Regions from separate parts of the Streptomyces sp. NPDC087787 genome, predicted to be linked through region 1. Evidence: riboswitches for the same ligand, from Rfam matches in the RefSeq annotation. Region 1 holds a riboswitch; the other holds the start of a gene.
What was found. A riboswitch is a leader RNA that binds a small molecule or an ion and turns the genes downstream of it on or off. The one in region 1 is predicted to bind cobalamin.
Positions count from the first base shown of each region.

Region 2: another riboswitch for cobalamin. It lies ahead of ACIOWN_RS03680 (cobalamin biosynthesis protein); the one in region 1 lies ahead of ACIOWN_RS25785 (ribonucleoside-diphosphate reductase subunit alpha).

Region 1 is NZ_JBIUVQ010000017.1:79,216-83,593, reverse strand. Features, by position in the region: gene ACIOWN_RS25785 (ribonucleoside-diphosphate reductase subunit alpha) at 1-2,238, opposite strand, end outside; cobalamin riboswitch at 2,361-2,515, opposite strand; gene ACIOWN_RS25780 (GNAT family N-acetyltransferase) at 2,561-3,067, opposite strand; gene mctP (monocarboxylate uptake permease MctP) at 3,155-4,378, opposite strand, start outside.
Region 2 is NZ_JBIUVQ010000001.1:797,457-801,834, forward strand. Features, by position in the region: gene ACIOWN_RS03675 (cobyric acid synthase) at 1-972, opposite strand, end outside; gene ACIOWN_RS03680 (cobalamin biosynthesis protein) at 969-1,910, opposite strand; cobalamin riboswitch at 2,010-2,154, opposite strand; gene ACIOWN_RS03685 (hypothetical protein) at 2,316-2,540, opposite strand; gene ACIOWN_RS03690 (inorganic phosphate transporter) at 2,574-3,836, opposite strand; gene ACIOWN_RS03695 (class II aldolase/adducin family protein) at 3,991-4,378, shown strand, end outside.

The DNA of each region.
Region 1 (4,378 bases):
CGGGCGGGACCGCAGGTAGTACGTCGTCTTGAGACCCTGCTTCCAGGCGTAGGCGTACATCGAGGAGAGCTTGCCGATGGTCGGCGTCTCCAGGAACAGGTTCAGGGACTGGGACTGGTCCAGGAACGCGGTGCGGGCGGCGGCCATGTCGATCAGGCCGCGCTGCGGGATCTCCCACGCCGTGCGGTACAGCCCGCGCACGTCCTCGGGGATCCAGGCGAAGTCCTGCACCGAGCCGTTGGCGTCGCGCAGCGCCTCGCGGGTGCGGGCGTCCCAGACGCCGAGCGCCTTCAGATCGTCCACCAGGTACGAGTTGACCTGGAGGAACTCCCCGGAGAGTGTCTCACGCTTGAAGAGGTTGGAGACCTGCGGCTCGATGCACTCGTACACGCCCGCGATCGAGGCGATGGTGGCGGTCGGGGCGATCGCGAGCAGCAGCGAGTTGCGCATGCCGACGGCGGCGATCCGCTCGCGCAGGGCCGCCCAGCGCTCCGGCCAGGTCAGCTCGACGTCGTAGTGGTCGGGGTGCAGCACGCCCCGGGCCGTACGGGTCTTCTCCCACGCGGGCAGCGGGCCGCTGCGCTCGGCGAGGTCGGCGGACGCCTCGTACGCGGCGAGCATGATCCGCTCGGCGATACGGGTGGACAGCGCCTTCGCCTCCGGGGAGTCGAAGGGCAGGCGCAGCTTGAAGAACACGTCCTGCAGGCCCATGGCGCCCAGGCCCACCGGACGCCAGCGGGCGTTGGAGCGGCCCGCCTGCTCGGTCGGGTAGAAGTTGATGTCGACCACGCGGTCGAGGAAGGTGACCGCGGTGCGGACGGTCTCGTCCAGCCGCTCCCAGTCGATGTCCCCGCCGGCCACGAACGCGCCGAGGTTGACCGACCCCAGGTTGCACACCGCCGTCTCGCCGTCGTCGGTGACCTCCAGGATCTCCGTGCAGAGGTTCGAGGAGTGGACCACGTGGCCCGGCTGCGCGGTCTGGTTCGCGGTGCGGTTGGCGGCGTCCTTGAAGGTCATCCAGCCGTTGCCGGTCTGCGCGAGGGTGCGCATCATGCGGCCGTACAGGTCGCGGGCCGGCATGGTCTTGCGCGCCAGGCCCCGCGCCTCCGCGGCCCGGTACGCGGCGTCGAACTCCTCGCCCCACAGGTCGGTCAGCTCCGGCACGTCCGCGGGGGAGAACAGCGACCACTGCCCGTCGGCGTTCACCCGGCGCATGAACTCGTCCGGGACCCAGTGCGCGAGGTTGAGGTTGTGCGTCCGGCGGGCGTCCTCGCCGGTGTTGTCGCGCAGTTCCAGGAACTCCTCGATGTCCGAGTGCCAGGTCTCCAGGTAGACCGCGGCGGCGCCCTTGCGTCGGCCGCCCTGGTTCACGGCGGCCACCGAGGCGTCCAGGGTCTTCAGGAACGGCACGATGCCGTTGGAGTGCCCGTTGGTGCCGCGGATCAGCGAACCGCGGGAGCGGATGCGGGAGTAGGCGATGCCGATGCCGCCGGCGTGCTTGGACAGCCGGGCGACCTGGAGGTAGCGCTCGTAGATGGAGTCCAGCTCGTCCTTGGGGGAGTCGAGCAGGTAGCAGGACGACATCTGCGGGTGGCGCGTGCCGGAGTTGAACAGTGTGGGGGAGGAGGGCAGGTAGTCGAGTCGGCTCATCAGCCCGTAGAGCGCCTCGACCTCGTCGACGGACCGCGCGGTGTCGTCCTGCGCGAGACCGGCCGCGACCCGCAGCATGAAGTGCTGGGGCGTCTCGATCACCTTGCGGGTGATCGGGTGGCGCAGCAGGTACCGGCTGTGCAGGGTACGCAGGCCGAAGTAGCCGAAGCGGTCGTCGGCGGCCCGGTCGATCATCGCGTCCAGGCGGTCGGCGTGGGCGCGGACGAACTCCGCGGTCCGGTCGGCGACGAGGCCCTCGCGGTGGCCCACGGCGACCGAGTCGGTGAAGGAGGCGACGCCCTGGGAGGCGGCCTCGGCGCGGACGGCGAGGGTCAGCAGCCTGGCCGCCAGCCGGGAGTAGGCGGGGTCCTCCGAGATGAGCCCGGCGGCCGCCTCCGTGGCCAGTTCGTGCAACTCGGCCTCGTCGGCCCGCGCCGACCGGCCGCGCAGCGCGGCGGCGGCGACCCGGCCGGGGTCGGCGTCGGGGAGGTCGGCGGTCAGCTCGGTCAGGGTCCGCAGCAGGACGGCACCCGGACCGTCGGTTTCCGTGGCTGCGACTGAAACCGGGTCGGCTGGCGCGATGGTCACGTGGAGCTCTCCCTCGCTCGGCACGGGGCCTCGCCGAGGGCAGGGGGCGGCACACGAGCGCACACGGCGCCGCGTCCACCGGCCCATTCCGCGAGGCCCGGACGTCAGGGCACCCGGACCGGACGGCCGGGCGCGCTGTCGGCAGGTCCTCGGACTGACGCTCGTGGCGGGCCTTGGGGGCAAACGCGCACGAGTACACCGTTGCGGGACAGTTCCGGATTCGCACCGGATTCCCCTGCGGCGACATTGAGCACGAGCATACATCTTGTGCTGAGCGAGTCGGGCACCCCCATATGTTGTGCCGCGCCGACTCCGGAGCGTGTCAGAGTGTCAACTCGTAGGTGAGCAGCATGATGTCGTCCAGCTGGGGGAGCGGGTTCCAGTCCCGGCCCGGTGTGCGGACGAAGCCCAGGCGCTCGTAGATGCGGTGGGCGGTGTGCATGGAGCTCTGGGTGGACAGCACCACGCGGACACAGCCCTCCACGGCCCGTGCCCGGTCCGTACAGGCCCGTACGAGGGCCTCGCCGACGCCCCTGCCGCGCGCCGCGTGTGCGACCGCGAGCATCCGTATCTCGGTCTCCCCCAGACCGGCGAGGTCGGCCATGGGGCCGGCGCCCGGGACGAAGGTCACCCCGCCGAGCACCTCCCCGTCCACCACCGCCACCAGTACCTCGGCCGCGGCCGCCCGCTTGGCCACGTCCCGCAGCTCGCCGAGATACCCGTCGCTCTCACCGAAGTCCAGGAGCCCGTCCCGGAGGTAGGCCTGGGCGGTGATCTCACCGAGGATGCCGTACTCGCCGGGCTCGGCCGGCCGGATCATGAAGTCCATGCGCCGAGTGTGCCGCACGGGCACGGCAGCGGGCCGCCGGATTCCTCCGGCGGCCCGCGGGGTGCCTCCGGTCCCAGTGCCGCGGTACTAGTGCGGGGCCGCCGTCGTGGCCGGCGGGAGCTCCGCCTCGACGCCCGGGTCGCCGGCGTCCGCCGTATAGTCCTCCGGACGGGTCTCGTCCACGCCCTGGGGCGCGTTGACCGCCCGCAGCACGAACGTCAGGACCACCGCGACGGCCGCGTTGAGTACGAACGCCGTCAGCCCGATGTAGCCGATCTCGCCGATGCCCGGGATCTCCTTCGCCGACCCGCCGAAGTGCTTCTGCGTCGGCGAGGCGACCCCGTAGGCGGCGACCGTGCCGTAGACCATGCCGACCGCCCAGCCCGCCAGCAGCGCCCAGCGGTGGAGCCAGCGGGTGAACAGCCCGCCGACCAGGGCAGGGAAGGTCTGCAGGATCCAGATGCCGCCGAGCAGCTGGAAGTTGATGGCGACCGTCTTGTCCATGGTCAGGACGAAGACCAGCGCGCCCACCTTCACGAGGAGCGACACGATCTTGGAGACCCGGGTCTCCTCCCGCGGTGTCGCCTGCGGGCGGATGAAGTCCTTGTAGATGTTGCGGGTGAACAGGTTCGCGGCGGCGATCGACATGATGGCCGCCGGCACCAGCGCGCCGATGGCGATCGCCGCGAACGCCACGCCCGCGAACCAGTCCGGGAACATGTTCTCGAAGAGCTGCGGAATGGCCAGCTGGCCGTTCTTCACCCGCACGCCCGCCGCGATCGCCATGAAGCCCAGCAGGGCGAGCAGGCCCAGCATCAGCGAGTACAGCGGCAGGATCGTGGTGTTGCGGCGGATCACCTCGCGGCTGCGCGAGGACAGCGTCGCGGTGATCGAGTGCGGGTACATGAACAGCGCGAGCGCGGAGCCGAGTGCCAGCGTGGCGTACGTCCACTGGCCGGCCGCCGCCGGGACCAGACCGCCCGAACCCGACTCGGTGAACTTCTGGCCCGCCTTGGCGAACACCTCACCGAAGCCGCCCAGCTTGATCGGGATGTAGATGATGGCCACCGCGATCACGATGTAGATCAGGGTGTCCTTCACGAACGCGATCAGCGCGGGCGCGCGCAGCCCCGACGAGTAGGTGTACGCCGCCAGCACGCCGAAGGCGATCAACAGCGGCAGGTCCTTCACGAACCAGTGGGTGCTGTCGCCGCCGCCGACGCCCATCACGTCCAGGACCGCCTGGATGCCGACCAGTTGGAGCGCGATGTACGGCATGGTCGCGAGGATGCCGGTGAGCGCCACCGCCAG
Region 2 (4,378 bases), on a different contig from region 1:
TGCGAGGCCGCGCTCCCGCAGCCATTCCAGCGCCCTGACCGTGCCGCGGGTGCCGGGCACGACGACGAGGTCGGCGTCGGTCAGTTCCTCGGGCCGGTCCACGAACCGCACGACGACGCCCGGTTCGGCGGCGAGCGCGTCCACGTCGGTGAAGTTGGACATCAGCGGCACGGCGCAGACGGCGACCCGCAGCACGTCCTCGCCGACCGGCGGCGCCACGGTGGACTCCCGCACGGCGCCCCGCAGCGAGACTCGGAGTCCGTCCTCCTCGTCGATGCCGAGCCCGTGCCGGAACGGCAGCACGCCGTACGTGCGCCGGCCGGTGAGCCCGCGCAGCATGTCCAGGCCGGGTTCGAGCAGCGAGACGTCCCCGCGGAACTTGTTGACGAGGAACCCGGCGACGAGTTCCTGGTCCCGCGGCGACAGCAGGGCGACCGTGCCGAAGAAGGAGGCGAAGACGCCCCCGCGGTCGATGTCGCCGACGACGAGCACGGGCAGCCGCGCGCCGCGCGCGATGCCCATGTTGACGATGTCGGTGCGGCGCAGGTTGATCTCCGCCGGGCTGCCCGCCCCCTCGCAGATCACCGCGTCGTACGTGCCCCGCAGCTCGGCGAGGCAGTCGAGGACGGTGCCGAGGAGCTTCTGCTGCCGCCCGCCGTGGTAGCCGCGGGCGCTCAACTCGCCCACCGGTCTGCCCAGCAGGACGACCTGGCTGCTCTGCTCGCCGCCCGGCTTGAGCAGCACCGGGTTCATCAGCGCGGTCGGCTCGACGCGGCACGCCTGGGCCTGCATGGCCTGCGCCCGCCCGATCTCGGCGCCCTCCCGGGTGACGAAGGAGTTGAGGGACATGTTCTGCGCCTTGAACGGGGCGACCTTCACGCCCTGGCGCACCAGCCACCGGCAGATCCCGGCCGTGACGACGCTCTTCCCGGCGTCGGAGGTGGTGCCGGCGACGAGCAGACCGCCCCTCATGACGTCCGTCCTCTCTTCAGCAGCCGTGCGCCCGCGCACACGCCGAGCGCGAGCCAGCCCACGCGGCGGGAGAGCCGTACCGCGCGCTCGATGTCGCCCTGCTTGACGGCGCGTCCGGCGCCGTTGAGCACCGGGCGGTGCTCCACCCGCCCGCCGTACGAGAGCGTGCCGCCCAGCCGCACTCCGAGCGCCCCCGCGAACGCGGCTTCCACCGGGCCGGCGTTGGGGCTCGGGTGCTTGCCGGCGTCGGCGCGCCAGGCCCGTACGGCGCCGCGCGGGTCGTCGCCCGCCACGGCCGCCAGGGCGGCGGTGAGCCGTGCCCCCGGCCAGCCGGCGAGGTCGTCGAGGCGGGCCGAGGCCCAGCCGTAGCGGCGGTACCGGGGCGACTTGTGCCCGACCATGGCGTCCAGGGTGTTGACGGCGCGGAAGCCGACGAGCCCCGGCACTCCGGCGGCGGCGCCCCACACCAGCGCGCCCACCACCGCGTCGGAGGTGTTCTCGGCGACGGACTCGACGACGGCCCGGGCGATCCCGTCGGCGTCCAGCGCCTGCGGATCGCGCCCGCACAGATGCGGCAGCCGCGCCCGGGCGCCCTCGACGTCCCCGGCTTGCAGGGCGCGCCCGATCTGCCGCGCCTCCCGGGCGAGGGAGGTGCCGCCGACGACGGCCCAGGTGGCGGCGGCGGTCAGCGCGACGGACGCGGTACGGGAGGAACGCACGGCGGACGCGGCCAGCGCGGCCGACGCCACGGCACCCCCCACGCACACGGCGGTGTGCAGGGCGCCCCGGCCGCGGTGGTCCCGCCACAGCGCGCGTTCCACGGCACCCGCGGCCCGTCCGAACACGGCGACGGGGTGTCCGCGGCGCGGATCGCCGAGGAGCACGTCACCGAGGAGGCCGGCAGCGGCGCCGTACGCGAAGACGCGATCGGCACCCATCGGGTCAGCCGGTCGTGCGGTCGGTCGGTGAGCCGCTGGTGAACCTCGGTCGGCAGCCGCGCATGGCTATATGTCCTCACTCAGGGTGTCCACGCCCTGGTTCGACGAGACCGGCGGTGAGAGTTCCTGACTCCCGGGGATGTTCTTCCCCGGTCACAGTGGCGGGACCGTGCCGGATTCGCACCGGACTTCCTCTCCTGCCGCCGTACTTGGCTCCGGAAGTCCACCACGCACCGCGAACACCCGTCAACCTGCCGTTGACCTGCGCAGGCGTACTGAGATGAGGCACACACCGCGGGCGCACGGGACGACGAAACCGCCCATCCCGGGACGTCGCGGGGACGGCCCGGGATGGGCGGGTGACGTGCGGGGCCAGGACCCGGAGGTACCGGGCCCCGGGCCGGGCTAGGCCACGATCAGGTAGATGCCGTAGGCCACGGCGGCGGCGCACGCGGCGAAGCAGGCGTAGGCGCCGGTGACCGCGAGGGCCCCGCCGCCGTCGCCCTGGGCCACGGCCCGCTCGCGGCGGGAGAGCCCGGCGATGCCGAGGGTGAACAGGGCCACGAGGCCCACCGTGACGCCGAGGCTGACGCCGAAGACGGAGCCGAGTGCCGCCCAGTCGATCTTCATGCTGCTTCTCTTCCTTCTGCCGGTGACGCCGGCTCAGACGGCGGCGGCCGGCGGCGTCGCCACGGGCGCGGGGTCGGCGGTGGACGCGGATGCCGGGGCGGGGATCGTGGCCGTGAGCCCCTCGGCCGCCGGGGAGGCCGGAGGCGGGGTGACGGCGGCGATGGCCTGAGTGATCACGCCGACCGGCTCCTCGGAGCCGTTGACGTTGGTGTGGTCGACGACCTCGCGGCGGGAGATCTTCCAGATCGCGGCGCTGGAGGCCACCAGGAACGCGGCCACGAGCCAGGTGCCCCAGTCGCCGAGACGCGTCACGGCCTCCGCGCCGGCCGCGACCAGGGCCGCGGCGGGCAGCGTGAGGGCCCAGGCGACGGCCATGCGGCTCGCGGTGGACCAGCGGACCACGCCGCCCTTGCGGCCCAGACCCGCGCCCATCACCGAACCGGAGACGACGTGCGTGGTGGACAGGGAGAAGCCGAGGTGGGAGGAGGCCAGGATGGCGGTGGCCGCGCTGGTCTGGGCGGCGAAGCCCTGCTGCGGCTGAAGGTCGGTCAGGCCCTTGCCCATGGTGCGGATGATGCGCCAGCCGCCGATGTAGGTGCCGAGCGCGATGGCCAGGCCCGCGGACAGGATGACCCAGGTGGGAGGGTTGGAGCCGGGGGCGAGGGCGCCGCCGGCGACCAGGGCGAGGGTGATGACACCCATGGTCTTCTGCGCGTCGTTGGTGCCGTGGGCCAGCGAGACCAGGCCGGCGGAGGCGATCTGTCCGGCACGGTGGCCCTTCTCGGCCGCCTTGCCGTGCGAATTCGACTTGTTGCCGATGCCGTACGACAGCCGGGTCGAGACCAGCGCGGCCAGACCCGCCACCACCGGGGCGGCGACCGCGGGGATGAGGACCTTGGTGACCAGGGCGCCGCCGTGCACGGCGCCGAAGCCGGCCGAGGCGATGGTGGCGCCGATCAGACCGCCCATGAGGGCGTGCGAGGAGCTGGAGGGGAGTCCGACCAGCCACGTCAGCAGGTTCCAGAGGATCGCGCCCACCAGGGCGGCGAAGATGACTTCGGGACGGATGCCGTTCTCGTTGACGAGACCCTTGGAGATCGTGTTGGCGACCTCCACGGACAGGAAGGCGCCCACCAGGTTCAGCGCGGCGGACATGGTCACCGCGACCTTGGGCTTGAGTGCACCGGTCGAGATGGTCGTGGCCATCGCGTTCGCGGTGTCGTGGAAACCGTTCGTGAAATCGAACGCGAGTGCGGTGACAACCACCATCGCGAGGATCAGCGAGAAGCTTTCCATTTACCCAGGCAATCGTTCGAGCGTCATTGGCGCGTTGAACGTAGGTAACCTGAGTGAACAGAAGATGAACTGAGTCGGTCATCGCGGTGTCTGTTCCTGCGGTGCCATGGGAAGGACCGGTCGCTCGCGGTTGGCGTCCTGGCAGGATCGGCACATGAGCGAACTCGGGGAGACGGCGCGCGCCTGGCAGGCGCTGGTCGCGGCGGCCCGCCGCACGGTGGCGGACGGACTGGTCGTCGGCACCTCCGGCAACGTGTCCGTGCGCGTGGGCGACACCGTCCTGGTGACCCCCTCGGGCATCCCCTACGACCGGCTCACGGACGACGACGTCACCGGTGTCGGCCTGGACGGCCGGCAGGTGCTCGGCACCCTGGTGCCGACCAGCGAGCTGCCCATGCACCTCGCGGTCTACCGCAGCACCGACGCGGGCGCCGTCGTCCACACCCACGCCGTGCACGCGACGGCCGTCTCCACCCTCGTCACCGAGCTCCCGCTGATCCACTACATGTCCGGCGCGCTCGGCGGCCCCGTCCGCGTGGCCC